DNA from 4 places in the Pantoea sp. CFCC18177 genome. Region 1 is predicted to be linked to each of the others. Evidence: predicted binding sites of a transcription regulator. Region 1 holds the regulator's gene; each other region holds the start of a gene.
The links. Region 1 encodes Fur, which represses iron uptake genes when iron is present. Its sites were predicted from a motif close to ATAATAATGAGAACNACTATCAA; they were not measured.
Positions count from the first base shown of each region.

Region 1 (7,429 bases):
ACCATTCCTCAGCATCCGCGTCAGTACGAATTCTCGCGCCTGAATCTGGAATATGCGGTGATGTCGAAGCGTAAGCTGACGCAACTGGTTACCGAGAAAGTGGTTGAAGGCTGGGATGACCCACGCATGCTGACCGTTTCAGGTCTGCGCCGCCGTGGCTACAGCGCTGCGTCCATTCGCGAATTCTGTCGTCGTATCGGTGTCACCAAGCAGGACAACATCGTTGAGATGGCCTCGCTGGAATCTTGCATTCGTGACGATCTCAATGAGAACGCACCACGTGCCATGGCGGTTCTTGATCCACTGAAAGTGGTGATCGAGAATCTGCCAGCAGGCCATGAAGAAACGCTGACTATGCCTAATCATCCGAATAAGCCGGAGATGGGAACCCGCGAAGTGTCGTTCAGCCGCGAAGTGTGGATCGATCGTGCTGACTTCCGCGAAGAAGCCAACAAGCAGTACAAGCGTCTGGTGCTGGGTAAAGAAGTGCGTCTGCGTAATGCTTATGTGATCCGCGCTGAGCGTGTGGCAAAAGATGAAGAGGGTAACATCACCTGCATCTATGCAACCTGTGATGTCGACACGCTGAGCAAAGATCCTGCAGATGGTCGCAAGGTGAAAGGGGTGATTCATTGGGTGTCAGCGATTCACGCGCTGCCTGCTGAGTTCCGTCTTTATGATCGTCTGTTCAGCGTGCCAAATCCGGCAGCGGCAGAGGACTTCCTGACCACCATTAACCCGAATTCACTGGAAATCAAACAGGGCTTTGTCGAGTCTGGTTTGCGTACTGCTTCGGTAACTGCGCCGTATCAGTTTGAACGTGAAGGCTATTTCTGTGCGGATAGCGTCTATTCGCAGCCGGGTAAACTGGTGTTCAACCGCACTGTCGGGCTACGTGATACCTTTGCCAAAATCGGCGAGTAATCATGTTTGCGATATACCCAAAATAATTCGCGTTGCAGGAAGGCGGCAACTGAACGAATCCCCGGGAGCATACACCAGTATGTGACTGGGGTGAATGAAGGCAGCCAACGCACCTGCGGCTTGAAGTATGACGGGTATAGCACAATATGATCATCTAAGGGCGAGCAATCGCCCTTTTTTATTGCCTGTAATTCACCTCCTGCAACCATTTATGCTGCGGGCCGTGAAATCTGCTTGTTGGCTGTTATTGCGACAATTCTGACTTTAGTAAAATTAACCCATTAGCGAGTGTCAAAAACTTTTTTTCAGGTAGGCTATCCGCTCTCAGACAGGGCTCTGCGGGTTATCAAAGGAAAAAAAATGACAAGTCTCGCGTTGGAAGCTAAACACAGTGTGGTGGTTTTGCATCAGCTGATTGAACGTATTTTCAATCAAGCAGAGGGCAGCGATGACAGCATGGAACTGCTTCTGTCGCACTTTCATCCAGAATTCAAAATGGTCACACCACATGGCAAAGAACTGGACCTGAACGCGACTGAAACACTGTTTCGTCAGTTGCACGGTCAGCGTGAGGGGATGCGAATCGCCACCAGCGAACATGCCATCATTTCTCAGCAAAGCAATGAGATTACCATTCAGTATCGTGAATTACAGATGATGAACGGGACTAACCAGACCCGCATTTCGCTGGCGGTGTTGGACTGCAGCACCACCATTCCACGCTGGCGCTATCTCCACGAAACCTTTGTTGCCTGATTGCAGGCATAAAAAAACCGGTGACGAGCACCGGTTTTTTTATATTGCATAGCACACGTCATTACTTGTCGTGGAGCGTGTCGTCTTCGCGGCAGTCTCCCAGCGCACAGTGACCATAAAGGTACAGGCTGTGGTTGCTGAGTTTAATGCCATGGCGAGTCGCAATTTCACGCTGACGCGTTTCAATTGATTCGTCGCTAAATTCAATCACTTTGCCACAATCCAGGCAGATCAAATGATCGTGGTGATGTTGCTGGGTAAGTTCGAATACGGATTTACCGCCTTCGAAGTTATGACGGGTGACGATACCTGCGTCATCAAACTGGTTAAGAACGCGATATACCGTTGCCAGACCAATCTCTTCGCCCATATCAATCAGGCGCTTGTACAAATCTTCCGCACTGACATGGTGGGACTCTGGTCCTGGTCCCTGAAGCACTTCCAAAATTTTCAATCTTGGGAGAGTGACTTTCAGGCCAGCCTTCTTCAATGCGGAGTTGTTGTCAGTCATGCGGATATTGTCCTGTTACTTTGCGAGTCACTTACGGCTCAAAGGCCTTGAATGTTTAGGTCACGCATATTCTCATTTGCGTCTCATTATAGAACCCAAGCAGTGAAATGAAAACCAAGGCGTCGCGTAAAATCAACAAAAGCTGTAAGGATAAACATCGCTTATGCCATTGAGAAACGTAGTGGTTTGGGTTTCCATTTCACTCAGCCTCATTCTAAAGAGCGAGGAATAAGCGGATGACCATTGCGGGTATTCTACAGATTTGCGGGGAAAAGTTAAAAAACCGTCGCTATTATTTTCATAGGAGATTCCTTTGTTCCGATGTGAGACACCGCTCACATCGGGTAGGGAAGGGGATCAGGCTTCGATGATCTCTTTTAGTTGCAGCTCATCGAAAATCTGCTTAACCCATGCATCAACACGTTCGTTGGTCAGTTCAGGCTGACGGTCTTCGTCAATCGCCAGACCCAGGAAGTGTTTGTCGTCTGCCAGGCCCTTCGAAGCTTCGAAGTGATAACCTTCCGTTGGCCAGTGCCCAACAATAACGGCACCGTTTGGTTCAATAATGTCACGAATGGTGCCCATTGCGTCGCAGAAGTACTCAGCATAATCTTCCTGGTCACCACAACCAAACAGCGCAACCAGTTTGCCATTGAAATCAATCTCTTCCAGGGTTGGGAAGAAATCATCCCAGTCACACTGTGCTTCGCCGTAATACCAGGTCGGAATGCCCAGCAGCAGGATATCGAACGCTGCGAGATCTTCTTTGGTGCTCTTGGCAATGTCATGCACTTCGGCGACATCTTTACCCAGTTGTTTCTGGATCATTTTTGCAATGTTTTCAGTGTTGCCGGTATCGCTGCCGAAGAAAATGCCTACGATTGCCATGGGTTAGATAACCTCTTAAATCCTGATTGTGAAAGTAAGTCAGTTGACTGCACATTTAAGCGAATGATAGCAGACCAGTGAAAAGCGCGGAACGTGTAAAGCCTTAACTTTGTGTTCCTGTGTGCGGTCTGCACACGCTAAGACAGTTTGAGTTGCGCCAGCAGCATTTGTTCAATCAATTCGCTGCGACTGATGTTTTGTTGATCGGCCAAGGTGTTAAGTGCGTCAACAGCTTCGCTGGACATCTTTAGCTCAACACGACGCAGCCCACGCACTTTATCGCGCTTGAGCTGGTTACGTTTGTTGATACGTAACTGTTCGTCACGCGTCAGCAGACTGGTTTTTGGTCGACCGGGACGCCGCTCGTCTGCAAAAAGATCGAGCGTGGTACGGTCTGTCTGTTCTTTTGCCATGATTTGTGAAACTGAGTGGGCGCGAACGGCGGAAAGGCGCTGCGCGATTTATACATTATCGGCCCGACCGCGGCGAAAAAATCATCCGCGGCAAATTTTTAGCGCGACATCATACTCCAGCGCCATCCGTGACGCCAACCCTAAACCGCTAACAGCAAGCTTTTGCTTTTACAGGTTAAAAAAGCGACGAACCGCGCGCAAAACCGCATCAGGTTTTTCCGCGTGCACCCAGTGACCGGCACCGCTGATCACATGTGCATGGGCCTGCGGGAACTGACGCAGCAGCGCATCGCGATGCTGATTGTCCAGATAAGGCGAATCACCACCACGAATAAACAGTGCCGGGTGGGGCCAGGCAGGGATGGCTTCCCAACCAGAAATCGTGGTGTAGTTATCCCACAGGACAGGGACATTAAAGCGCCATTCCCCCTCGGCAAACGATTTCAGGATGAACTGAATGACTCCCTCTTCGTTGATGTACTGGCGCATCACTTCTGCGGCTTCACTCCGACGCGTCACGCCTGCGGCGGTCACGGCACGAATCGCGGCAAAGATTTCATCGTGACGGCGCGTTTGGTAATCAACCGGGGCGATATCGATCAACACCATCTTCTCGATGCGTTCCGGTGCCACGGCACTCAATGCCATGGCGATCTTTCCGCCCATCGAATGGCCAATCACGCTGGCACGTTCAATCTGGTGAGCATCCAGTGTGTCAACGATGTCTTGCGCCATCGCGGCATAATTCATGATCTCGCTGCGTTCGGATAACCCATGGTTACGCACATCAACTTGCAGCGTTGGGCGTGCATCGCGCACTCCGCGTGCCAGTACACCCAGGTTATCGAGGCTGCCAAAAAGGCCATGAATTAACAGAATCGGTGTGGCATCAGGCGAAGATTGTTCAGTTTGCAGACGGGCGTTCAAAATCATGGCTAAAGTTCTTACGGTTGTGACCTTGGCATAGGTTATCATGGATTCACCTGTCCAGGAGCCAGCCGGCCAGGCATTAGGGCATATTCCGACTTTTGCCCTGAAACGATGCCAGCGCTATCGGCTGCTACGGATTTAACTTTATAATCCTTATGTTAGAGCCCGCTCACATTTTGCACGACTGGATTTTGCTAAGGCCGTTGCAACAATGCGTGGTTCTGTCATTTGCCAGAATTGTACGGAATAAGATGAAAACGATTGAAGTTGACGAAGAACTCTACCGTTATATTGCCAGCCACACGCAGCACATTGGTGAAAGCGCCTCCGATATTTTGCGCCGCATGCTGAAGTTCACTGCAGGCCAGAGTGCGCCCGCCGCACCTGCCGCCAGTGCGACAGTCAAGGAAGCGCAGCCTGCGCGTAACGACGCGCGTCCTCAGGATCGCGTGCGTGCCGTGCGTGAACTGCTGCTTTCCGATGAGTATGCTGAGCAGAATAAGGCGGTTAATCGCTTTATGCTGGTACTGTCAACGCTCTATCGTCTTGATCCGGCAGCTTTTGCTGATGCTACTGCCTCGCTGCAGGGCCGCACGCGCGTTTACTTTGCGGGTGATGAGCACACGCTGTTGCAAAATGGCACCCATACTAAGCCGAAGCATGTTCCCGGCACGCCGTACTGGGTGATCACCAATACCAATACAGGTCGCAAATGCAGCATGGTTGAACACATCATGCTGGCTATGCAGTTCCCTCAGGAACTGACAGAGAAAGTTCGCGGCACCATTTAAACCGAAGCGTCAGGGAGAAGCGCCAATGGCCAATCACCCCCGTGCCGGGCAACCCGCCCAGCAGAGCGATTTGATTAACGTTGCACAATTAACCTCGCAGTATTACGTCCTGAAGCCAGATGCGGCGAACCCGGACCATGCGGTGAAATTTGGCACCTCCGGCCACCGCGGCAGCGCGGGACGTCACAGCTTCAACGAAGTGCACATTCTGGCGATTGCGCAAGCGATCGCTGAAGAGCGCAAAAAGAATGGCATCACCGGTCCTTGCTACGTGGGTAAAGATACCCACGCACTGTCTGAACCGGCAATTTTGTCGGTGCTGGAAGTGCTGGCGGCCAACGGCGTGGACGTCATTGTGCAGCAAGAGAATGGCTACACGCCAACGCCTGCGATCTCCAATGCCATTCTTGAGCACAACAAGCGTGGTGGCGCGCAGGCCGATGGTATCGTGATCACGCCTTCACATAACCCGCCAGAAGACGGTGGCATCAAGTACAACCCACCAAACGGTGGACCGGCTGATACCAATGTCACCAAAGTGGTGGAAGATCGGGCTAACCAACTGATCAAAGGCGAGTTGAAAGATGTGAAGCGTCTGCCGCTGGATCAGGCATGGGCGAGTGGTCATATCGTGGAGCAGGATCTGATTCAACCTTACGTTGAAGGGCTGGCTCAGGTTATCGATTTCCCGGCTATCCAGAAAGCAGGCCTGAAAATTGGCGTTGATCCACTCGGTGGTTCGGGCATTGCCTACTGGCAGCGCATTGCTGAGCATTACAAGCTGGATTTGACCATTGTTAACGATGCTGTCGATCAGACCTTCCGCTTTATGCATCTGGATAAAGATGGCGTGGTGCGCATGGACTGTTCGTCAGAGTGTGCGATGGCTGGTCTGCTGGCATACAAAGATAAGTTTGATTTGGCATTTGGCAACGACCCGGATTATGACCGCCACGGTATCGTCACGCCTGCTGGCCTGATGAATCCTAACCACTATCTGGCTGTCGCGATCAACTACCTGTTCCAGCATCGCCCGCAATGGGGCAAAGATGTGGCAGTGGGTAAAACCCTGGTGTCCAGCGCGATGATTGACCGCGTGGTAAACGACATCGGTCGCAAACTGGTTGAAGTGCCGGTTGGCTTCAAATGGTTTGTTGATGGCCTGTTTGATGGCAGCTTCGGTTTCGGTGGCGAAGAGAGTGCGGGTGCTTCCTTCCTGCGCTTCGATGGCTCCGCCTGGTCAACCGATAAAGACGGCATCATTCTGTGCCTGCTGGCGGCAGAAATTACGGCCGTGACCGGTAAGAATCCGCAGCAGCACTATGACGAGCTGGCAGAGCGCTTTGGTGCGCCAAGCTATAACCGTCTTCAGGCGCCTGCGACTTCAGCGCAGAAAGCGGCACTGTCTAAGCTGTCACCTGAGATGGTCAGCGCGGACACGCTGGCAGGCGATCCGATCACTGCACGTCTGACGGCTGCGCCGGGTAACGGTGCATCCATTGGCGGCCTGAAAGTGATGACGGAAAACGGCTGGTTTGCCGCACGTCCGTCAGGCACTGAAGATGCCTACAAAATCTACTGTGAAAGCTTCCTCGGCGCTGAGCATCGCCAGCAGATCGAGAAAGAAGCGGTGGAGATTGTCAGTGAAGTGCTGAAAAACGCGTAATGACTGACAGAAATGAAAAGGCCGCTAAGCGGCCTTTTTTTATGGCATGAAGCGGTAACCGATTCCGGTTTCAGTGATCAAATGGCTGGGTTGGGTCGGGTTCGATTCCAGCTTTTGGCGCAGATGACCCATATAGATGCGCAGATAATGGCTGTGCTCCACCGCATTTGGCCCCCACACCTGATTCAGCAGTTGCCGCTGCGTCAGCACTTTGCCCGCGTTATTCACTAATAAACTCAGCAAGCGAAACTCTGTTGGCGTCAGATGAATCTCCTTTTCATTGCGCAGCACACGCCGTGCTGCCAGATCCACACTCACTTCGCCAAATTTCACTACCGGTTCAGGTTGGCTGCTTTGATGACGACGCAATGCAACCCGCACGCGCGCCAGCAATTCACCAATGCCAAACGGTTTGGTCAGATAGTCATCGGCACCCGCATCCAGCGCATCAATTTTATCCTGCTCATCACTGCGTGCAGACAGCACAATCACCGGCATGCTGCTCCACTGGCGCACTTCGCGGATAAAGTCATTGCCATCCCCATCGGGC
Region 1 is NZ_JBNBPL010000010.1:54,621-62,049, reverse strand. It holds gene glnS (glutamine--tRNA ligase) at 1-924, shown strand, start outside; gene ACPUC8_RS12535 (hypothetical protein) at 1,285-1,680, shown strand; gene fur (ferric iron uptake transcriptional regulator) at 1,742-2,191, opposite strand; gene fldA (flavodoxin FldA) at 2,549-3,079, opposite strand; gene ybfE (LexA regulated protein) at 3,217-3,492, opposite strand; gene ybfF (esterase) at 3,661-4,425, opposite strand; gene seqA (replication initiation negative regulator SeqA) at 4,674-5,213, shown strand; gene pgm (phosphoglucomutase (alpha-D-glucose-1,6-bisphosphate-dependent)) at 5,239-6,879, shown strand; gene kdpE (two-component system response regulator KdpE) at 6,919-7,429, opposite strand, start outside.

Region 2 (7,429 bases), on a different contig from region 1:
ACGCGCGGCAGACGAATATTGAGCCAGATCTGCCACGCCATATCGCTGAGCGGTGCATGAAACAAGGTGCGCATCGAGAGCGGCATCGCGCCGAAATTGGCGGCCATCAGCATGCAAACCACCATGCTGATGCCCATCAATAGCAGCCAGCGCATCACGGCGGCATTAGTCATGTTTTACCGCTTCAGCGGCTTTGCGCAGCTTAACGATAGTCTCTGGCGTATCCAGACCAAAGCTCAGCAGTGCCATCTCGTCCACCACCAGCAGCGCATGATGCTGACCCGCAGGCGTCAACGCCAGGCCCGGCAGCGACCAGATTTTATCCTCGCCACCCAGCGTGCGCAGGCCATCTTCACCCACCACCACCAGATCGGGTGCCGCTGCCACTACCCCTTCCTGCGACAGTTGCTGATAATGCGGGATAGCGGCCATGGCGTTGACCAGACCGGCACTGCGAATGGCGGCATCTGCGCCGGTTTGATTTCCTGCCGCCTGGGTACGCATGCCGCCATGCGCCATCACAAACAGCACTTTCACCGGCAACGGCTGCTGTGGAATCTGCGCACGCTGCTTATTCACTTTTTCAATCAGCGCTTTAGCTTCATCTTCACGATGCAACGCTTTGCCGATGGTGGCGATTTTTTCCGGGATCGCATCAAGGCTGGTTTTGCCGGTGACATCCACCACTTTCACGCCCGCGCTCTCAACCTGCTGCAATACCAGCGACGGTTTCGCCAGCTCACTGGTCAGCACCAGCGTGGGTTTCAGCGCCAGAATGCCTTCGGCGTTGAGTTGGCGGATATAGCCAATATCCGGCAGCTTATTGGCCTGCGCCGGATGCTGGCTGGTGCTGTCGCGTGCCACCAGATCAGCCTGCCCATCGAGCGCATAAATGATTTGCGTGACGTCCCCGCCAATCGAAATCACCCGCTCGGCGGCCCATGTCGGCAGTGCCAGCGCGCCCAGCAGTAACAGCGTCAAACGTTTCATGCCGTTGCTCCTAATGCCGTGACCTGCTCACGCCAGCGCGCCTGCTCAGGTGTGCCTTCGCTACGCTGACCATACAGCTGTGCGATCTGCGTGCCGTCAGCAGCGAAGAGTTCGAGGCTGGTGACGAAGCCATCACCGCTTGGTTTGCGCGTGACCCAGCTTTCGGCAATGTGATCCGCCATCAGATGCAGGGTGAAAGTTGGGTTGAAGATGTTGACCCAGTTGTCCATCGGCATCAGCTTCTCCACCGCACCGGTGAAGATCTGCGTGCAACCGCGATTGCCGATAAAGATCATGATTTCGTTACCATCCTGCTGCGCCTGATCCAGCAACTGGGCCAGTGAATCATTACTCACCTGGCGCGCCAGATCGTCAGGCACCGCGTGGAACGCCTGCTGGCGAGAAATATTGTGACGCTTCAGTAAGCCAAAGAACTGATGCACATCGGTAATGGCGCGCCATTCAGCTTCCACTTTTCCGGCATCAATAGCGTGGCTATATTCCGGCGCAGCCGCAGGTTGCGGATCAAGTGGCGCAGCCGCTTCGACGCTGAATTCGGCGATCAACGCATCCCATGCCGCCATGTTGGTGTTATCCGTGGTGTAGATTTTCAGCACCGCATCGGCGTGGCGGTCAAAGATCTGAATGCTTTGACGCTCACCGCGCGCGGTCTGCTCACGAAGGAAGAAAGCGCTGTGCCATTGTGCCGGGAACAGACGTTGATCCAGCGCGCGCGGGTTAAGAATCAGCCCGGCATGTTCGCCGAGATGCAGGTTTTCATATTTCCCTACCTGCTCATGCACCGCATATTCGTTGCGGGTGATGCTTTTGGTTTCGCCAACAGCTTCCAGCGCTTTCAGCAACGCCGGGAAATCCGCTTTTAACGCTTGTGCATCCTGGCCGACGCGCGCTTCACACAGCTGCGCTTCGCCAATGCCCATTAATGCCGCCAGATCGCGGGCATACTTTTTCGGATGTTCGCCTTTCAGTGCGAGGTAGTGATCGTAACGTGGGTTCATTGCTCTTGCTCCATGAAAAGGCCCTGCGCGAACGCAGGGCGAAAAAGTGATTAGAAGTCGACGTTCACACCGAGCTGGAAGGTGCGGCCTGGCTGAGTTGCCAGCGCGATATCATTACGATCTTGCGCAGTATCGCTGGTCATTTCGCGGCTGCTCAGGTAATCCCAATATTTGCGATCTGTCAGGTTGTACACGCCACCGCTCAGCTTGACGTTCTTCATCACCTGCCAGTACGCCGTCAGATCAACCATGCCGTAGCCTGGCACACGTTCGTAATCGGTGGTGGAATCCGTCAGTGCAGTTCCGGTGTTGGTATAGCTCTGGCGATTGGTCGCGGTGGCTTTTTTACCTTTCACGAAGGTCGCGGTAACTGCTGCACCGTATTCATTCTGTGGTGCATCCCAACCCAGACCCAGTACCGCTTTCATTGGTGGTACGCTTTCCAGATCGACATAGCGGTCGCCGAGGTAGCTGGACTTCGATTTACCTTCGTTATAGCTAAAGGCGAAGCGCGCGCTCAGGCCCTGCACTTCCTCGAACCAGGTACCGAAGTTCACTTTTCCACTCAGCTCTGCACCATAGATATAGGCTTTATCGCGGTTCTCTGCCTGATAAGTGGTGTAGATGTTGCTCGGAACGTTGGTGAATTTCTCCGGGTTGCTCGAACGCATGTAACGGTTGTATGCAATGAAGTTTTTATAGGCGTTATAGTAAACCGCCGTGTTCATTACCACGCCTTCAGTCGGCTGCCCTTTCAGGCCCCATTCGAAGTTGTTACTGGTTTCAGTTTTCAGATCCGGATTACCGATCAGCGCGTACTGCTGGCTGCCCGCGTAGCTGGAACCAAGGTTCCATGAACCATACAGCTGGCTGGCGTTCGGGAACTGCGCGCCACGCTTGTATTGCAGGTAGGTCATCAGGTTTGGCGTCAGCTCGTACTGGAATGCCAGTGACGGCAATACCTGAGTATCACTGTTGCCCGAGCCGTACAGCGTTTCCACTTCTGATTCGGTCAGTACGGTACTGCCGGTGGTCAGGCTGCTGAGGTTCTGCGGTTTGGTATTCTGGTACGCAACGCGCACGCCAGGGATCACCGACAGATTGTGGCTATCCAGATCAAAGTTGATCTTATCCTGCACGAAACCGCCCAGCGTGTAGCTGCGGCTGTCCGCTTCTGGCTGCATGATCACACTGAAAGTACTTGGCGTTGGCGATTGACGGAATGGACGTTCGGTATCTTCCAGACGACCATTCAGGCCCGCACTGATTTCATGGCGGCCCAGGGTTTTCGCCAGACGCGTTTCGAAGCCATAGCTGTCGGTATTGTAGTCCGAATAAACCGTTTCATAGGCTGACGCGCTGGAAGGCATGTAAGTGTTGTCATGCGCTTCGGTGTGCTGCCAATAGATACGCGTATTCAGGCTGTCGATGAAATCGTTATACGGTGTGTATTCGTCCGCCAGGCTCAAGCCAAAGCGACGGGTATCGCTCTGCTGCTGCGCGGTGCCATAAACGGTATTGCCGGAGGTATCCCAGCTGTCGTAATGGGTGTGATTGGTTTTGTGGTAGAAGTCTGCGGTACCGGTAATTTTGTGCGCGTCATTTGGCTCCCACACCACGCTGCCCAGCAGTGCGTCAGAGTGCCAGTTGGCGGGATAAGCGCCACGGCTGGCATCGTTATTCTGCGTTTCCTGACCATCGCGGCGGCTGTAAACAAAGATGCCGCGCAGCTCCTGATCGCCCGCTGCCGCTGTGATGCCGTTATGCCAGCTACGGTTGGAAGAGTCGAAATCACTCTGATAACCAAAGTAGGTTTCTTTGCCTGGGCGCAGGTAGTCATCTGGTGTCTTGTTACGGAATGACACTGCGCCGCCGATAGCGGTATTCGCCTGGTCAACGGAGGTGGCGCCTTTATCGATATCCACGCGACCAAACATGTAAGGATCGATGTAGTCACGGCCAATGCCAAAGGTATCTAAACCGGCGCGGCTGACATAGCTACGTCCTGTGGCATCCGGCAGCGAAACCCCATCGACGTTGATATCGACACGGTTGCTCTCCAGACCACGGATGTTATAGCCAGTGTAACCCGCGCGGTCGAAGCCGCTTTTACCCGCTGAAGATCCGCCGCTCGCACCGGTTGCGGTGACGCCCGGTTCGTAACGCATGATAGTACCGAAATCGTTGCCACCATCGCGCTGCATATCAGCGGCGGTAATGGTGCTTTTGCTTCCGGCCTGTTTTTCCAGTTTCGGCGCAGTTACCGTCATAACGGGTTCAGCAGCCGTGGTTTTATCAGAAGATAGGGCAAGTGTCGTGTTGTCGCTGGCGGCATAGCTGCAAGCGGCGTGTATAGCGGAAGACAAAATGGCAACTTTAAACAGACGTTGCTGGGTCATTCCCTGAAAGAGTGAAGACATGCGCGAAATACCTGGTTAATTGTTAGTATTCGCTCACTGGATTGCCGCCAAAAAAACGCGATATGCGTTAAAAAACCGTAAAATGTGTGGACTTATTTTATGTAATAAATAATTTCGTCAGGAATGTAATGCAATTGGTAATCATTATCAATAAACTTTACACTAAGATGTATCTTAGACCGCACAATTTGTTAACTTGTTTATAATCAATAATTAAGAAGAGGCATGTTATGTCGCAAAAACCGGCTGTGACCATTTACTACTGCACTCAGTGCAACTGGCTGCTGCGATCGGCGTGGATGGCGCAGGAGTTGTTACATACTTTTGCTGAAGACTTAAGCGCAGTGACGTTAAAACCGGGTACTGGTGGTGTGTTTGAAATCAGTATCGATGGTCAGGTGATTTGGGAGCGTAAGCAGGAAGGCGGATTCCCGGATGCGGCGGCGCTGAAGCAGCGCGTGCGCGATTTCTGCTGGCCCGACCGCGAGCTGGGACATGTGGATAAGAAGAAGCCTGGCTAATCGAGGTGCGCATAAATGCGCACACTACATTCCGCAGCACACATTTGTAGGTGTCGCCATTAATGGCGACCGCAGCTAATTAACCCTCGGCCTCATGTTTCTGCGGCCATAACAGACGATCCTGCGCAGTACTCAGCGTCACAATCGCAGGATGATAGATAGCGAATGATTCCGCCAGCGGGCATACCATGTATTTACCTTGCTGGCTGGGCACAAACTCTGAGCGTGGCATAAACGCCGCTCCTTCAAAACCCTGCTCCATCATCTCCAGCACTAGCCGAGGTTCCGACACCTTGATGCTGATATTGACCTGACTGAGGCTGCTGAACAGCTTATTACGCAGCATCTCATAAGTGCCTTCACCGCCAATGCGGTGCAAGAGAATCAGTGGGATACCGCTGAGATCGGCGAAATTGAGGGTTTTTCCCGCCAGCATAGCGCTGTAATGTGCTGAAACCACGGTAATGGTATCGATGGGTTGCAACTCGCGTACAAACCAGGGTTGACGGTCTTGAGGTATCTGCATCAGAGCGATATCCACACTGTGATCGATCAGCATTGCTTCCAGATGACTGGAATCAGACACCACGACGTTGATGTCCCAGTCGGGGCGGTTTTGGTAATAATCCATCAGGATCGGCGTGAAGTAGCGCAGATAAAGGTAGGAGATACCGATGGTAACGCGGCGCTGTTTACGTGTGGCGATGGTCACTGTCTGTCGCTGCAAACTGTTGACCTGGCTGAGAATATCGCAGGCACGACGATAGAGAAAACTGCCCGCCTCAGTCAGCACCATGGCGCGCGATGTGCGGGTGAATAAGGGAGAACCGATCTCCTCTTCCAGCTCCTGCAAACGTTTTCCCAACGGCGGTTGTGCGATATTCAATAGCTTCGCGGCTTTACTGATCGAGCCCTGTTCCGCTATCGTGCAAAAATAGTGCAATCGTTTCAGATCCATGGTGCCTCCACGCCTTATTCGCGCTTATTTTAACATGGCCAAAATCGATCCAACCGCGCTGAACGCAAGCTTAGTGGATATAGCTGCTCCACAAATGACTCACCGGCATCACCAGCACCAACGCCGGTAACATGTTGGCCACCGGGAAGGATTTAATCCCCGCGATACGAAAACCCGCTGCCAGCATCACAAACCCGCCAGCCGCCGTGAAGTCGCTCATCATCGGTGCCGTGGTGTGTGGCATAATCAGCACCGCGGCGGAAGCCAGCACCAGTTGTACCAGCAACTGTGGCACAGCAATAACCGCCACCGCATACCCCAGCAGCGTGGCAAAAATCGCCGCCGTGAAGATATCCATGATCGATTTCACCAGCAGGATGTTGGCATCGTGCGTCATGCCTTCGGTCATGGCACCAATAATGCCGGTACCACTGGCACAGAACAGCACCATGATCGCCACATACTTCTCGGTGAACGCTTCACCGCTCAGGCCGCCTTCGGCAGGCTGGCTTTAAAAGCGACTCACCAGCCCTTTCGCCAGATTTCCCAAACGGCCAATCTTCTCCTCCAGATAAACCAGTTCACCGATGGCGGCTCCGAGGATCAGCGCCAGGATCACCGCAGGCATACTGTGGATCTTACCGATCAGCACAATTCCGAGGCCCATCGACGACAGGCCGAAGGTCATTGGCAACGCGACGCGCAGCCTTTCAGGCACTTTGGTGCCGAGAAAAGCGCCCACCAGCCCGCCAATCAGCACGGCACTGCCGTTGACAAAGGGTCCCACTACCATAATTTTCTCCTTACTTATCGTTGTTATTTTCACCCCAGCGTTTGAGATTGCCCACGTCGAGATCGAACAGATCAAGGGCGCGCGCCACACTGTGATGCACCATCTCATCCACCGACTGCGGCTGCTGATAGAAGGCGGGAACCGGAGGGTAGATAATGCCGCCCATCTCGGTCACCGCTTGCATATTGCGGATGTGTGCCAGATTGAGCGGCGTTTCACGCACCATCAGTACCAACCGACGCCGTTCTTTGAGAATCACATCAGCTGCACGCGTCAGTAGATTACTGGTCAGCCCATGAGCAATCGAGGCCAACGAGTTCATTGAGCAGGGCGCAATCAACATCCCGAGAGTCTTGAAAGATCCGCTGGAGATAGAAGCCCCCAGGTTGCTGATGCTGTGAACCTCATCGGCTAAATCCACCACATCCTGCCGTTGCCAGTGGGTTTCCATTGAGCGTGTCACTTCTGCCCCCTTGGTCACCACCAGATGCACCTCGACATCTTGGTCGCGCAGCAGATGCAACGCCTTCATGCCGTACTGAAACCCTGACGCGCCGCTGATGCCGACGATAATCCGCCTTCTGCTCACTGCCACCTCACTTACTCAAAATCGGGTAGAAAACGTTTCACATCGACTTCTTTGAACTTCGAACGTTCGAAATGCGCTTTCATATGCCACGGCACGGTGCAGTCAAAGATGGTTTTGCAGGTCACGCCCTGCTGGCTGA
Region 2 is NZ_JBNBPL010000011.1:143,568-150,996, forward strand. It holds gene ACPUC8_RS13635 (FecCD family ABC transporter permease) at 1-173, opposite strand, end outside; gene ACPUC8_RS13640 (heme/hemin ABC transporter substrate-binding protein) at 166-990, opposite strand; gene ACPUC8_RS13645 (hemin-degrading factor) at 987-2,009, opposite strand; gene ACPUC8_RS13650 (TonB-dependent hemoglobin/transferrin/lactoferrin family receptor) at 2,060-4,429, opposite strand; gene ACPUC8_RS13655 (Rdx family protein) at 4,660-4,950, shown strand; gene ACPUC8_RS13660 (LysR family transcriptional regulator) at 5,030-5,908, opposite strand; partial or broken gene ACPUC8_RS13665 (DUF554 domain-containing protein) at 5,979-6,701, opposite strand; gene ACPUC8_RS13670 (UbiX family flavin prenyltransferase) at 6,712-7,290, opposite strand; gene ACPUC8_RS13675 (UbiD family decarboxylase) at 7,302-7,429, opposite strand, start outside.
Region 2: the regulator Fur is predicted to act here: its motif matches at 4,558-4,580, upstream of ACPUC8_RS13650 (TonB-dependent hemoglobin/transferrin/lactoferrin family receptor).

Region 3 (7,429 bases), on a different contig from region 1:
ATTTGCTGATTTTCGAGGCCAAAGCGGAAGTCCGGGAAGCACCCGGCTTCGCTGCTGAGGCCTTTGATCAGGTCATAAATTTCAATCACTTTAACGTCGAAATAACCTAAGCCCCCTCCGGCAAAATCAAAGCCAAAGAAGCCGCCGAACTGTTCCACCTGCGAACCAGCATAAATGGTCTTGAAGCCACGATCGTGTTTGGCATCGCCATAGCGGGCGATCTTTAATTCATTAAAACGCTCACCGTCCATGATGATGGTGCCTTCGGTGCCTGATACTTCCCAGGCGATGCCGAATACTTTGCCTGCAGAGATGCGGGAAGATTCAATCACGCCGCCAGCACGATTTTCGAAAGTCACCAGCGCCTGGAACTGATCGTCGTTTTCGACTTTCAGGCGCGCGGCATCTTTATCCGCCTGAGCACCGTAGCCGGAGCCACCACCCGCTGCCGGACGCGTCTCAATAAACAGCTGTTCCTGACCGACCACGCTTTTAATCGGCCCCATCAAATATTGCGCCACGCTCACAACGTGCGAACCTAAATCACCCAGTGAACCGGAACCCGCCTGTTCCCGTGAGCAGCGCCAGCTCCATGGCAGGTTCGGATCATTAAAGAAGCCCTGATCAAACCAGCCGCGAAAACGGGTCGGCGTACCAATATCGCCACGATCAATCATCTGTTTCGCTAACTGCGCCGCCGGCGTTTTGATGTTGTTAAACGCCATGATGGTTTTCACTCCTGCACGTTCGGCTTCCTGTGTCAGGGTTTGCGCTTCTTGCAGGGAGACGGTGAGGGGCTTTTCACAGTAAACGTGCTTGCCGGCGCGGATCGCAGCCAGCGCCATATCGAAGTGCATGCTGTTGGGCGTGGTGATATCGACAATATCAATCTCAGGATTATTCACCATCGATTGCCAGTCTGCCGTGCTGTGCTGAAAACCGTAACGACGCGCGGCTTCTTCAGCCAATGCTGGCGTCGCATCGGCCAGCGTATGCAACACCGGTTGCAGTGCCAGATTGCGATATAACAAACCTGCGCGACGCCATGCATCGGCATGTGCCTGTCCCATGAAACCCGATCCAATCAGACCTACGTTGAGTGTTTTTCCAGCCATGTCGTGCTCCTTATGCGTTCGCAGGGTAAATGTGTTGTGCAACGTAGCGCTGTGCTCGCGTGACGGTAGCCAGCGGCGGGGCTTTGGCCGGATCTTGCTCGGCTTCGACCACCATCCAGCCCTGATAACCACTGTGAGCGATAAACTCCGCCAGTGGCCGATAATCAATGCCGCCGTCGCCAGGCACGGTGAACATGCCTGAAAGCACTGCCTCGTTGAAGGTCATTCCTGATGCGCGCACTTGCTGCAGGCGATCCAAACGGACATCCTTGAGGTGTATATGGCAGATGCGATCGGCAAATTCGTCAATCAGTTGGGTGTAGGAAAAACCGGCGGCGGTAGCGTGACCGGTGTCGAGCAGCAAACCTACAGAAGGAGTGCAAGCGCTGAGCAAGGCACGAATTTCGGGTAACGTTTCTGCCACCATCATCAGGTGATGGTGATAGGCGAGGTGCAATCCGTATTGCGCCAGCAGCGCATCGGAGAAAGCGGAGAGCCTGGCGGCGTAAGGTTTAACCTGATCTTCTGGCAGCAGTCGTCTGGCGTGCAGCGGCACATCCAGTGCGTTGTCCGTCATCCAGCCGCATTCACCGTAAACCATGACCCTGGCGCCGTTTTCCTGCAGCAGAGAAGCGTGGTTATGCACCGCATCCAGTTCCTGCTCCACGCTGCGCTCGGTCAGAAAACCGTCGTGCCAACCTGATACCAGCTGTAGTTGTTGCTGTGACAGCAACTGTTTTAACGCACCAGGTTCACGCGGGAAAATACGACTCAGTTCAACGCCCTGAAAGCCTGCTTGCCTTGCCTCGCTTAAGCACTGCTCGGCAGTGGTGTCCGCGCCGAGGTGGTGCAGGACTTCATTCACCCAGGAAAGTGGGCTGACACCGAGTTTCGGGGCAGGTTGCCCGCTGCGGTAAAACGTTTTTTTGATCATTGGCTTTAATTTTTGTAGGAAGAGGTAGCGAAGAAATTAGCGGATGAGAGGGTATGCAGCGAGAGGTTATTTGACGTAAAACCATCAAATATTGACGTCTTAACGTCAACAAATAATTTGTCTTTATTGGTTGTAGGGCGACTTTCAGGTCTTCTGCCTTTCAGTCGCCATAAATGGCGAGCCTACGGGAATGGATGAGGTTTGGTGCGCATTAATATTGATTTTTTGCTTAATTGAGCGGCTTTTAACCTTCAAGCCGCCCTTTTTGCTAGAACGACATGGTTACACCCGCGTAATAAGCGCGACCGGGTTCGTTATAGGTCACTGCGCCGGTCGCTTCGCGATAGATGCGTTTATCAAACAGGTTGTTGATACCGGCATTAGCACGCAAGTTTTTGGTGATGTCGTAATTTAGGTTGAGGCCAACCACTGAGTACGGCTTAATCTCTTTGGTGGTCATATTGGTCACGTCAGTATTCGTTTCTGCAAACTGGCGCGGTTTCTGACGTCCATATTGGGTCCAGTTTACGTTAGCACTGAGAGCATCCGTTGCCTGCCACTCCAGTTGTGAGTTGATGGTGAACTCAGGAATGATGGAAAGCGGATTGCCCGTATCTTTGCTCTCTGAACGGAACATATAGGTCGCATTAGTTCGCCATTCCAGGGTGTCGGTGATTAATGGAATAGTCAGGTTTCCTTCCAGCCCTTCCACAATGGCTTTACCACCGTTTTCCCAACGCAGTACGTTGTAGCCCGCAGCGGAATAGACAGGATCGGTACCGGCAACGATTTTGTTTTTATAATCGTTACGGAAGTAGGTAATACCGGCTACATACCCCTCATGACTGAACTCCAGGCCAATCTCTTTGTTGACGCTGGTTTCAGGGTCAAGATCGCCATTACCCAGCAAATAACATTGCGTCAGCCCAATCGGACAGCCGTTACCGCGAGTGGAGAGCAGATATCCCGGGGTTGATTGATACAAGTTTGGCGCTTTAAACACGCGTGCAATACCGGCTTTCAGCGTGAAGTTATCCCCTAACCCTTGAGAAATGTTAAGGCTCGGGCTCCAGTTAGCACCGAACTGATCGTGATAATCGAAACGCAGGCCCGGAATGACTTCAGTACTGTCTGTTGCGGCTATATTGTCTTCAAAGAACAGCGAACTGATAGTGGCATCGTTTTTACTACTGCGTTGCGAAGGATCGCCAGAACTACCCGGCAGCGTCACGCCTGTCGCAGTTTGCGTTAACATCGAAGCCGGATCGTTTAACTCATCGCGGTTCCATTCTGCGCCGAGGGTCACGGTTTGATCGACCAGCAGTTGGAGTGGGAAGTTAATCTCACCGCCGGCACGATAGCTCTCCAAACGGCTGGTGGCGTACTCATCGGTATTGATCATCCCTTCAGTACGGCCCGCAGTCCCTTCTTTCAGACGCGTATTGTTGGTTTTCTCGTAATTGAAATTGAGTTTAGACGTGCCCCAATCCCAGATTCCATTGTGCACAACGCCATAGCTCTGGCGGTACAAGCGGTTGGTTTCCTGGCCGTAAAGCGCTTCGACCAATCCGTCGGTGCTGGCATTGCTGTTGCTGTTTTGCGTATCACCCGCATAAATATTGCCCTGACGGCTGTAACCGTAGGAGAAATCGACGATCTGCGTTGGCGTGATTTTCCATGACAGCACACCGTTAATGTCTTTGTTACGCACGCCCTCACGACCAGCAGCATAAGAACCGTTTTCAGCCGTGTTGATGTCAAAGGCATCCGCGTCAGTACGGTTAAGGTTGCCGTACAGGCGCATGGTCAATGCTTCACCGGCCAACGGACCACTTAAGTCGAAGTTCGCGCGGCGGGTGTCACCCTCTTTGCTGTTTTCTGGCTGATTGGTGAACAGTGACAGCGAGCCGTGCCAGTCATTGGTTGGACGTTTAGTGATGATATTCACCACACCACCTGCGGCACCTGAACCGTAACGCGCGGCAGCTGGGCCACGAATCACCTCAATGCGTTCTACCATCTCCGCGGGCACCCAGTTGGTATCGCCACGGGAATCGCGTTCGCCACGCCAGCTGTAACGTACCGAGTTGCGTGAGCTCACTGGCACGCCATCAATCATCACCAGGGTATTTTCTGGGCCCATACCACGAATATCGATCTGACGGTTGTTACCACGACTGCCGCTGGCACCGTTACCCGTCAGGTTGACGCCAGGCATTTTGCGGATGATGTCAGAAAGGTCATTAACCGGAGGGTTCTTCTTAATATCTTCAGCGGTAATGGTGGAGACGCCAGGCTGCTGTTTCAGCTCCTGCTCAGCCGTGACGATCATCGATTCATCGTCAGCCAGTTTTTCCGTGGGTTCTGCGGCAAAAGCAGGTGAGGTGAGTAAACCCGCCAAAAACAGTGCAATCGGACGCTTTCTGCAATACACAGTTACATTCACTTAAATCTTCTCCCTGAAGCATTAACGTTTGTAAGCAAATGCGCATGATAATGAGAATGCTTATCATTGTATATCTAGCGTCAGGCGCTCTCCTTTATTTCTCCATGATTGGTCCATTTTGCTTGTGAAGCGTGAAGATTCGTAAAGAGAATAAAAGTGGAAGATATCTCTGAATAAGGGAAAAGCGTTATTCATAAAAGTGTCATGAAATTCTTTACATTTCAGAGTGATGAAGAATGGTGGTAACGCACGGAAATTATCGGGTTTTTAGTTTAGTTTCAGTATCGCACCGTAAATTGATGCGCTGGACGACCGATAATTAAGGAGAAAGTGTGCGCCAGATCATACAAAGCTTTACATTCACCATCCTCATTATCCTGGGCATTTCCCACGCAAATGCTGCAGAAAAGATGGATTTTTGGCTGCAACCACAACATGGCGGTAACAGCTTTAATCGACTGCCCCCGAACAATGACTACTTCAAAGCACTGCATCACTACGGTGCTTCCTGGGTGCGATTATCCTGGGACAAATGGCCGACCCAGCAACGCGATTTCCTGCTCGGTAGCGCAGACAGCTATCAGGGATTAGTAGCAGAAGACGTCGCAACGCTTAAAAGGGTACTCGATGAAGCGCAGGCAGCAGGGCTGAAGGTGGTGATCACACCGCTATCGCTGCCCGGCATGCGCTGGGCGCAGAATAATGGAGGGCAGTTTGATGACCGCCTTTGGCAGGATAAGCAGTTTTGGCAGCAGAGTGCGGACTACTGGCGCGATCTCGCGACAGTATTAAAAGATCATCCGGCGATAGCTGCCTACAACATCATTAATGAACCCGCTCCGGAAAAAATGGGTGGACTGGCTGAACATGCCTCAGCGTCAACCATGCAAAGCTGGTATCAACAGCATCAGGGTAGCGCGCGCGATTTGCCCGATTTCTATCGACGTGTTATCGCGGCCATCCGTGAAGTCGATCAGCAAACCCCCGTTATGGTCGATAGTGGCTGGTACGCGGCAGCCGATGCCTTTAGCTATTGGCCCCAACCATTAACAGATAAGCGTGTTCTCTACAGTGTGCATATGTATGAACCCTATGCGGCGACCAGCGCGCCAAATGCCAAACGGCACACACCCTGGCCCTATCCGGGTAAAGTGCCCTATGCCGGTTCATTGCAATATTGGGATGCAAAGCGGGTCGCGGAATATTTAACTCAGCCATTTAACTGGGCGAAAGCGCACGGCGTGGCGAATCATCAGTTGGTGCTGGCGGAGTTGGGTTGTGTTCGCACATTGCCCGGTTGCACAACGTATCTGGAGGATGTACTCAGCGTGCTGGATAAACATCAGGCACACTGGGCGTTTTACAGCTTCCGGGAAGACAGTTGGGACGGCATGGATTACGAACTGGGGAATAAGAAAGTGCCCTGGCAATACTGGCAAGCCGCTGAGAACAATTTGCCGGATACGGTGCCACGTCATGCCACCAAAGAGTTTGAACCTATCCGCAAACGCTTAGAACAAAAGTGACTTGCTAAGAATTAAATGATCAATAGCCACAGCAAAAGCAGGCTATTGATCCTCTTGGCAAAATCTGAATATTTCTGCTCACCCCGCGCCGGGACTGGTGCCTTTATCCCCATCCGAGAAGCTGCCAGGCGCTATTCCCGAAATATGGCAATAGATATCCGTTTTTCGCATTTGTGATCGCTGCCTATCTTACTGAGAATGGCTGCGGGACGTTAAGAGGATGAAAATTCCGTTCCGCCGTGAGGCGAGAGGGGAGAAAAATACATCGCTACCTCAACGCCTTTTCCCTGCCGGGAAACATTGAATACATCAGGAGAAAGGTTCCAGTGAAACTCGCTAAAGGTATCACCTTGCTGGCACTCGCATTGAGTGCACACACCGCGTTTGCCGCCGATCAATCCGTCCCGACTGACAGCTCAATCCATGTTCAGGCCGATCCTGCGCTGAAAAGCCTGGTGCCTGAGGATGTGCTAAAGCGCGGTTATATCGTAGCAGGAACCAACCCTAATACACCGCCAACGACCTTCTATAAAGAAGACAACAAAACGCTGGCGGGTCGTGAAATCGATATCATGAACGCCGTGGGTGAACGCTTAGGGATTCAGGTCCAGTGGCGTGATACCGGCGGTTTCGACAACATCATTCCTGGCCTGAAAACCGGCCGCTACGATGTCGCGTTATCCAACATCAATGCCACCACTGCACGTGCCAAAATCATCGATTTTGTGGGTTATTACGATGCCAGCAAACTGGCATTTATTTCGCGTAAAGCCGACAAAGTGACACCGTTTACATCCTTTGATGATGTGTGTGGCAAAGAAGTAGGCGCTGGTTCAGGTACCATGCAGGCTATCCGCCTGGATGAAGCCAGCAAAGCCTGTGTGGCGGTAGGTAAACAGCCGATCAAAGTCGCGTTGTTCCCGGATCGTCCAGCCGGTGTTCAGGCGGTAGTCAGTGGCCGTGTACCGATGTTCCTGGGTCCTTATGAAGGCTTGCTGTGGCAGGCAAAAGTGATCAAACCACTGGAACTGAGCGGCGAAGTGGCCGTAAGCGATTATCCGGTTTCCGTCGCTTTCCCGAAAGACTCTCCACTTGAGCCTGCGGTTCAGGCCGCACTTAACTCACTGATCAAAGATGGCAGCTACCAGAAGATCCTCGACAACTGGGGCATCGGTTTTGGTGCGGTGAAAGTCGCTAAACGTAATCAGGAAATCTTTCAATGAGTGATGTACGTGACCACACCGACGATCTGAAGATCGTCGGCAAACGCTACTACGGACGCTGGCTGAGTGCGCTGGTGGTGCTGTTGTGCGTCGTGGCAATGGCGCATTCAATGATTAACAACCCACGCTTCGAATGGGGCGTGATTGCGGAAAACTTTACCGGCGAATCCATTCTGCAAGGCGTG
Region 3 is NZ_JBNBPL010000004.1:32,559-39,987, reverse strand. It holds gene ACPUC8_RS05730 (Gfo/Idh/MocA family protein) at 1-1,115, opposite strand, end outside; gene iolE (myo-inosose-2 dehydratase) at 1,126-2,049, opposite strand; gene ACPUC8_RS05720 (TonB-dependent siderophore receptor) at 2,318-4,483, opposite strand; gene ACPUC8_RS05715 (glycoside hydrolase family 5 protein) at 4,828-6,021, shown strand; gene ACPUC8_RS05710 (ABC transporter substrate-binding protein) at 6,348-7,244, shown strand; gene ACPUC8_RS05705 (amino acid ABC transporter permease) at 7,241-7,429, shown strand, end outside.
Region 3: the regulator Fur is predicted to act here: its motif matches at 4,540-4,562, upstream of ACPUC8_RS05720 (TonB-dependent siderophore receptor).

Region 4 (7,429 bases), on a different contig from region 1:
GCTCACCTGTGGCAAAAGGATCGGCGATAAAGCGGCTGGCTGTCAGGTCTGGACGGCCGAGATAGCCATGCGCTAACTGCACGCCAGTGAGGTAAAGATCACCGGCGACACCCGGTGGCACTGGCTGCATGCGTGCGTCGAGAATACGCAATCCGGTATTCCACACCGGGAAACCAATTGGCACGCTGGCACCTTCTACTGCCGCCAGCGCCTCACCAAAGGCCGGATACCAGCTGACATCCACCGCTGCTTCGGTTGGGCCATACAGGTTGTGCAGCGGTACATGCGTCAGCTTTTCCCACTCGCGTGACAGATCGGTCGGCAGGGCTTCACCACTGCAGAAAACATTACGCAAGCTGGTGCAGCAGGCGATGGCGGCCGGTGTATCCAGGGCCGCGACAAAGGCCGTCAGCATCGAGGGTACGAAATGCGTGGTGGTGACTTTGTAGCGGGCAAACAGTTGCTGCAGCGCTTCAGGATCGCGGTGCGCCTCCGGCGGAGCCATCACCAACTGCGCGCCGACCAGCAGCGGCCAGAAGAACTCCCATACGGAGACATCAAAGCTACTCGGCGTTTTCTGTAGCACTACGTCGTCGGCTTGCAGCGGGTAGCAATCCTGCATCCACAACAGGCGATTGACGATGGCCTCATGCCCCACCAGTACGCCTTTTGGACGGCCCGTTGAACCGGAGGTGTAGATGATGTAAGCCCCATCCTGCGGTGTCGGCGCACTGGCAGGTTGCGGAGCATCCGTGTGGGCGTAGAGCGCATCAAAATGCAGCTGGTTAACCGTGGCGATGGCCTGGAAACGTGCGCTGAGTTCCGCTGAGGTGATCAAGGTTTTCGGTGCGGCGTCTTCCAGCATCAGCTGTAAACGTTCGTCAGGATAGCCGGTATCAAGTGGCAGATAGGCCGCACCCAGCGAAACAATTGCCTGAAGCGCCAATGAAAGCTGCACCGAACGCGGCAGTGCCACCGCCACGATATCGCCGCGCTGTACACCGGCGGCACGCAGATCGTCTGCCAGCGCGAACAGTTGCTGCTGCATTTCGCGGTAGCTAAGTTGATGCACGGCATCCGCCAACGCCGGTGCATCCGGCGTGCGCTCAACCTGTTGTGCCAGCAACGAAGCCAGGGTTTCTGCGGGGACAGGATGTGCCGTCTGGTTGATGCCAGCAATTTGCGCATGTTCTTCGACGGTCAGCAGATCAAGTTCACCCAACGGGCGCTGCGGTTGCTCGGCAAGCTGCTTCAGCAGCAGGTCAAAGCGGCTGGTATGACGGTGCAGCGTGGATTCGCTGTAACGTTGCGCATTGGCCAGCAGCTCCAGCGTCAGTTCACCCTGTTCACTGATATAGATAGCGATCTCCAGATCGCGTACCGGGCCAGAGGCCAACTGATGCGTTATCCCCTCAACGCCGGCAAAATCGAGTTGGTAATCAAACATCTTGAGGTTGATCACTGGGCCGTACAGCGGATCGCCATCGCCCAATCGGCCGAGGTCACGCTGTACCTGTTCGGCATCATAGCGCTGGTGGCGGCGCATTTTCTTCACTTCACCCGCCAGCTGCGCTGCCAGCGCAGAGATCGGTTGAGTGGGATCGTAGTGCACCGCCATCGGCAGCACATTGATCACCGGGCCCGTAGCGCACAGTGCGGCAGAACCAATGCGTCGCATAAAGATGAAGCCGGCGGCGAAGTCGTTCTGACCACTGAGTCGCGCGAGCCACAGCGCAACCAGGGCAAAGGCTAAATCAGCGGCGCTGGATTGCGGATGCTGGTTGATCAAGGTCTGAAACGTGGCGCGATCGAGCGTGACGCTATGACGCAGGATATCGGTGGTGGCGCTTTGCCCGGCCAGTGGTAACGGCGACAGGGAAGCGGGTGAGGGCAGTGCGGCCCCTTTTTCCCGCCAGAAATCGCGGTCACGCGTGAAGGATGAGGATTCCTGATAGCGCTGATACTCTTCCACCACTTCGCTAAACGGAATAAACGGGGTGGGTTCGGCATCCTGTTGCTGAACGGCGGCGCTGTAGAGGTTGGCAATGCGGCGCGTGATGGCGGTAAAGCTGAAACCATCCACCACCAAATGATGGTAGCGCTGATACCAGAACCAGTGCTGATCGCCAATGCGATAAAGGCAGTGATGCCACAGTTTAGCCCCGCTCAACACGCGTAAATCACCGTTCATATCTTCACGCATTAATGCGCGGGCTTTGGCGGCAGCATCGGCTTCATCGCGCAAATCCACAATCTGCGGTGCGCTGAACGTTTGCGGCTGTGCCCATTGCAGTGCTTCCCCCTCGACTTCACCAAACGCCATGTTGAGCGTATCGGCTTCCTGCATGCCTGCCACGATGGCTTGTGCTAACAAGGCGCTGTTAATCGCACCCTGTAATTCAACAAAGTGCGCCACGGCATAGGCGTTGTGGTGTTGGGTCAGCTGATCGGCAATCCAGATGCCGGGCTGTGCCGCCACCAGCGGCAGAGTGTGTTGGTCAGTCATGGTTTTGTTCATCAGAGATTCAGACATCGTTGCTCCGGTTTGCGTCCTAAGTGAGGAAATTTAAGTCGGATTGCGCCACAGAGCTTGCAGACCGTCGAGCAGCCCACCGCGCCAACATAGCGCGTCGTGACCACCCTCAACCGGTTGGTAATTCACCTGGTAACCGGCAGCAGTAAGTTGTTGTTCTAATTGTTGATTGGCTTGCAGAATCAGGCCTTCTCGTTTGCCGGCTTCCAGCCAGAAACGCAGCGGGTATTGAGGCGCTAAGCCGCCATCTAATGCCTGTAACAGCCAGCCGTGCGGATTGCCACGTTCCGGCCACCAGAACGACCCGGAGAGGCTCAGCGCGTTGCCGAAAGTCTCCGGGAAATGCAGGGCGGCGAAAACCGATGCCAGCCCACCGAAGCTTTGTCCGGCCACCAGCGTGCTGTCTGCCTGCTGGCGATACGGCGCCCATGCCGCGACCTGTGGCAGTAACTCCTGCTGCATGGCCTGCCAGAATTGCGGGTTGCAGGGCAATTCCCGGCTGCGGTGTTCGCGGTCAATGATGTCGATAAACAGATAGACCGCGGCGGGCAATTTGCCGCTGTCTGTGAGCTGCTGCAGCGGGCCAGCAATCGGCATTTGGTTGGCCCAGAATTGCCCATCCAGCAGGATCGCCAGCGGGCGTTGTGCGGGCTCTGACGCGCCGGTTGTGTAAATCCAGACCTTACGGCTGTTGCCTAACAGTGCGCTATCCCACTGATATTGCTGCAGAGATATCTCAGGCGCGCTGCCATCGTCCACCGATTGCCAGATTTGCTGATTGGGTGCCTGCGGCAAGTGCAGCGGAGAAACGCCCATTCCGCGTCCACCCGCCCAGCCACGCAGTTTATTCAGCGGATCGGCCTTCGCCGTGGGGAATTTTTCCCGCCACCAGTTGCGCAGGTTGTACATGTCGGCTTCGCCGGAGAAATCCGTGGCATGCTCATCGGGCATCAGGCAGTAGCTGCCGCGCCAGTTTGCTGGAAGGGTGGTTTGCCAGTACCACACATCCGTGTCTGTCACGCGTACCAGTGATTGCGGTGGTCGCTTTTGGTGATGATCGGTCACGCCGGTGATGTTGATCCACACGCGCTGGGTCCCCGATGCTTTTTCACTGCCTTGCGGGTCGCGCCAGAAGAAGGTCACCAGACAGGTGCCATCCGGTTGTGGCTCGATACGTGGAATACCTTGAGATTGTTGCTCCTGCCACCAGGCTTCGCTACCGGTTACATCATTTCGCCAGGTCATAGGGGCTGCCAGTTACTGTGTAGGGGAAGATTTACATAAGATTAATAATTAATACTATTGATAACTATTTGCATTTGCAATAGGGTGTTTCCGCTCAAAAAGAGCACGCGCGTTCCGCCTGGCTCTTTCCTTCCTGGAAGGTTATGCCACGGATAGCACTGCCAGGACTGGAACTCGGCGCGATTAGGACAGGGATATTCTCACCGGCTCGCCAGCCAAGCATCCAACGATGTTGCTACTGGCCATCCAGGAATGAAAAAAATGACGCGTTACTCAAAACTATCATTAGCTATTTTGATTGAACTGGGGCTCAGCGCCTCACTGCTCTCCGGCAGCGCCTGGGCAGCAGACACTTCCAGCAAGACGACCAGCAGCCAATCTACCGCCGACGCCGAATCCATGAACGGCGGCACCTTAATGGTGACGGCCCAGCAGCAAAACCTGCAGGCACCCGGCGTGTCGACCATCACCGCCGATGAAATTAAAAAGCATCCCCCGGCGCGTGATGTTTCAGAAATCATTCGTACCATGCCAGGCGTGAACCTCACCGGTAACTCCACCAGCGGCCAGCGCGGTAACAATCGTCAGATTGATATTCGCGGCATGGGCCCGGAAAACACCCTGATTATGGTGGATGGCATGCCGATCACCAGCCGCAACTCGGTGCGTTTAGGCTGGCGTGGCGAGCGTGATACGCGCGGTGACACCAACTGGGTGCCACCGGAGATGATCGACCACATTGACGTGATTCGCGGTCCGGCTGCGGTGCGCTACGGTAACGGCGCTGCGGGTGGCGTGGTGAATATCATCACCAAAAAAAATAACGACCAGCAGTGGCACGGTTCCTGGAATACCTACCTCAATGCGCCGGAACATAAATCGGAAGGGTCAACCAAGCGCACTAACTTCAGCCTTGAAGGGCCGCTGGGTGACGATGTTAACTTCCGTCTGTACGGTGGCTTAGCCAAAACTCAGGCCGATGCCTACGACATCAACGAAGGCCACGCTGCCGATCGTACCGGTTCGTATGCGGGTAGCTATCCATCGGGCCGTGAAGGGTCGGTGAACAAAGATATCAACGCCTTGCTGAGCTGGACGTTTGCTCCGATGCAAACCCTGGAGCTGCAAGCGGGTTATAGCCGTCAGGGCAACCTGTACGCGGGCGATACCCAAAACACCAACACCAGCGCGCTGGTGAAGAGCCTGTACGGCGATGAAACCAACCGCCTGTATCGTCAGAATATCTCGTTGAAATGGACGGGTGCGTGGGATAACGGTGTCAGCACCAATACCTATGCGCGTTACGAGAAAACCCGTAACACCCGCATTAACGAAGGTCTGGCGGGCGGCACCGAGGGCATCTTCTCTAACGATGGTTTCAATACCATTCAGTTAGACGACATCTTGCTGCACAGTGAAGTCAGCATTCCATTCGAGTGGTTGATTAATCAGACTGCCACGCTGGGTACCGAATGGAACCAGCAAAGCATGAAAGATCCTTCTTCCACTACCCAGGCGGCGAGCTATGGCTCCGTGCCGGGCGTGTCGAATACCGGCCGTAGCCCATATTCGCAGGCGGAAATCTTCTCGCTGTTTGCAGAAGACAACATGGAGCTGACCGACAGCACTATGCTGACGCCAAGCCTGCGCTTCGATCATCACTCGATCGTCGGCAATAACTGGAGCCCGTCTCTGAACCTGTCGCAAGGTTTAGGTGATGACTTCACGCTGAAGATGGGTGCTGGCCTGGCGTACAAAGCGCCAAGCTTGTACCAGACCAACCCGAACTACCTGCTATACAGCAACGGTCAGGGTTGTGCAGCCAGTACCGGTGCCTGTTATTTGCAGGGTAACCCAGACCTGAAAGCCGAAAACAGTTTCAACAAAGAAATTGGGCTGGAGTGGAAACACGAAGGTTATCAAGCCGGTCTGACCTGGTTCCGTAACGATTACCGCAACAAGATTGAAGCGGGTTACGCGCCAGTGGGTAAAGCCTCGAACGGCACCACGGATATCTACAAATGGGAAAACGTGCCGAAAGCGGTGGTCGAAGGGCTGGAAGGTACCGTTAACGTGCCGTTCTCTGATAGCGTGATGTGGAATAACAACTTCACCTACATGCTACAGAGTAAAAACAAGGAAACCGGCGATCGTCTGTCGGTGATCCCGGAATACACCCTGAACTCGACGCTGAGCTGGCAAGCCACGCAGGATCTGTCGCTGCAAACCACCCTGACCTGGTACGGTACGCAGACGCCGAAGCAGTATGACTACAAAGGTCAACCGGTGACGGGCAGTGCAACCGATAAAGTCGCGCCTTACTCGATCATCGGCTTGAGCGGCACTTACGATATCAACAAGTACGCCAGCGTAACCTTGGGTATCGACAACCTGTTTGATAAGCGTCACTTCCGCGAAGGTAATGCGCAAACCACCGGTAACGCCACCACAGGCGCTTACCTGTACGGTGCGGGTGCCAATACCTACAACGAATCAGGCCGTACCTATTACGTCGGCCTGAATACCCACTTCTAAAGCAGTTGATGCGGTAAATAGCAGCGGGCAATCAGCCCGCTGCTGTCTTGACGATTCACCAACTCCAGTCTGCCACGGTGCATCTGCACGATACGCAACACGATATTCAGGCCCAGGCCGCTGCCGCCATAGCGCTGGTCGCGACGACGAAATGCCTGCGTCAACTCTTCCGCCGCATCGGCATCAATACCCGGCCCCTGATCCCAGACTTCGATAATCACCTGCTGCTTGTCTTGCTGCATTTTCACCTTAACCTCGCTGCCCTCCGGGCTGTAGCGCGAAGCGTTTTCCAGCAAATTACGCAACATCAGGCGCAGCAACACGGCTTCTCCCTGCTGCGGAATATCTTTGCCTTGCGGCCAGAGCAGAGTTTGCTGACGCTGCTCATACAGCTCGGCCATTTCGGGTTGCAGCGGCTGCATAATGTCTTTTTGCCACTGCAACTGCTGATAGTGGCCACTGGCCAGCGCCTGTCCGGCGCGTGACAGCATCAGCAACTGTTCAACGGTGTGCATCAGTTGGTCGATGCGCTCAATCAGCATGTCACTTTGTGGCACCTTCTGCTGATGCAACAACTCCAGATGGAGGCGTAAACCCGCCAGGGGCGTGCGCAGTTCATGTGCGGCATCGGCGGTAAACAGCCGCTCCTGCTGGAGCGTGTGATCCAGCCGTGAGAACAGCTGATTGATCGATGAGGTCACCGCAACGATCTCATCCATCTCGGAATAGATGGGCAGCGGCGTGAGATTATCGGCAGATCGATGGGCGAGACTGTCCTGCAGCAAACGCAGCGGGCGAATAATCCAGTTGATGGCCCAGAACGAGAGCAGCAGCGTCAGCGCAATCATCACCAGCGAGGGCAACAGCAGCGAGGCAATGGCTTCGCGGATTTCGTTCTCGACGCGGTCGTTACGCGCCTGCGCTGAGAGGGTTTCATTCACCAGGAAGCTGATTTGTTCACGGCTCTCATGCCACAACCAGATGGCGCTCATCACCTGGCAGGTGAGGAGAATCAGCGCCAGCATAATCAGTAACCGCTGACGCATGCTATTCATTCGCGCACTTCCAGACGGTAACCCACGCCGCGTACGGTTTTAATACGATCTTTCCCGAGTT
Region 4 is NZ_JBNBPL010000007.1:104,456-111,884, forward strand. It holds gene ACPUC8_RS09425 (enterobactin synthase subunit F) at 1-2,533, opposite strand, end outside; gene fes (enterochelin esterase) at 2,567-3,778, opposite strand; gene ACPUC8_RS09435 (TonB-dependent siderophore receptor) at 4,040-6,313, shown strand; gene pmrB (two-component system sensor histidine kinase PmrB) at 6,310-7,368, opposite strand; gene pmrA (two-component system response regulator PmrA) at 7,365-7,429, opposite strand, start outside.
Region 4: the regulator Fur is predicted to act here: its motif matches at 3,830-3,852, upstream of fes (enterochelin esterase).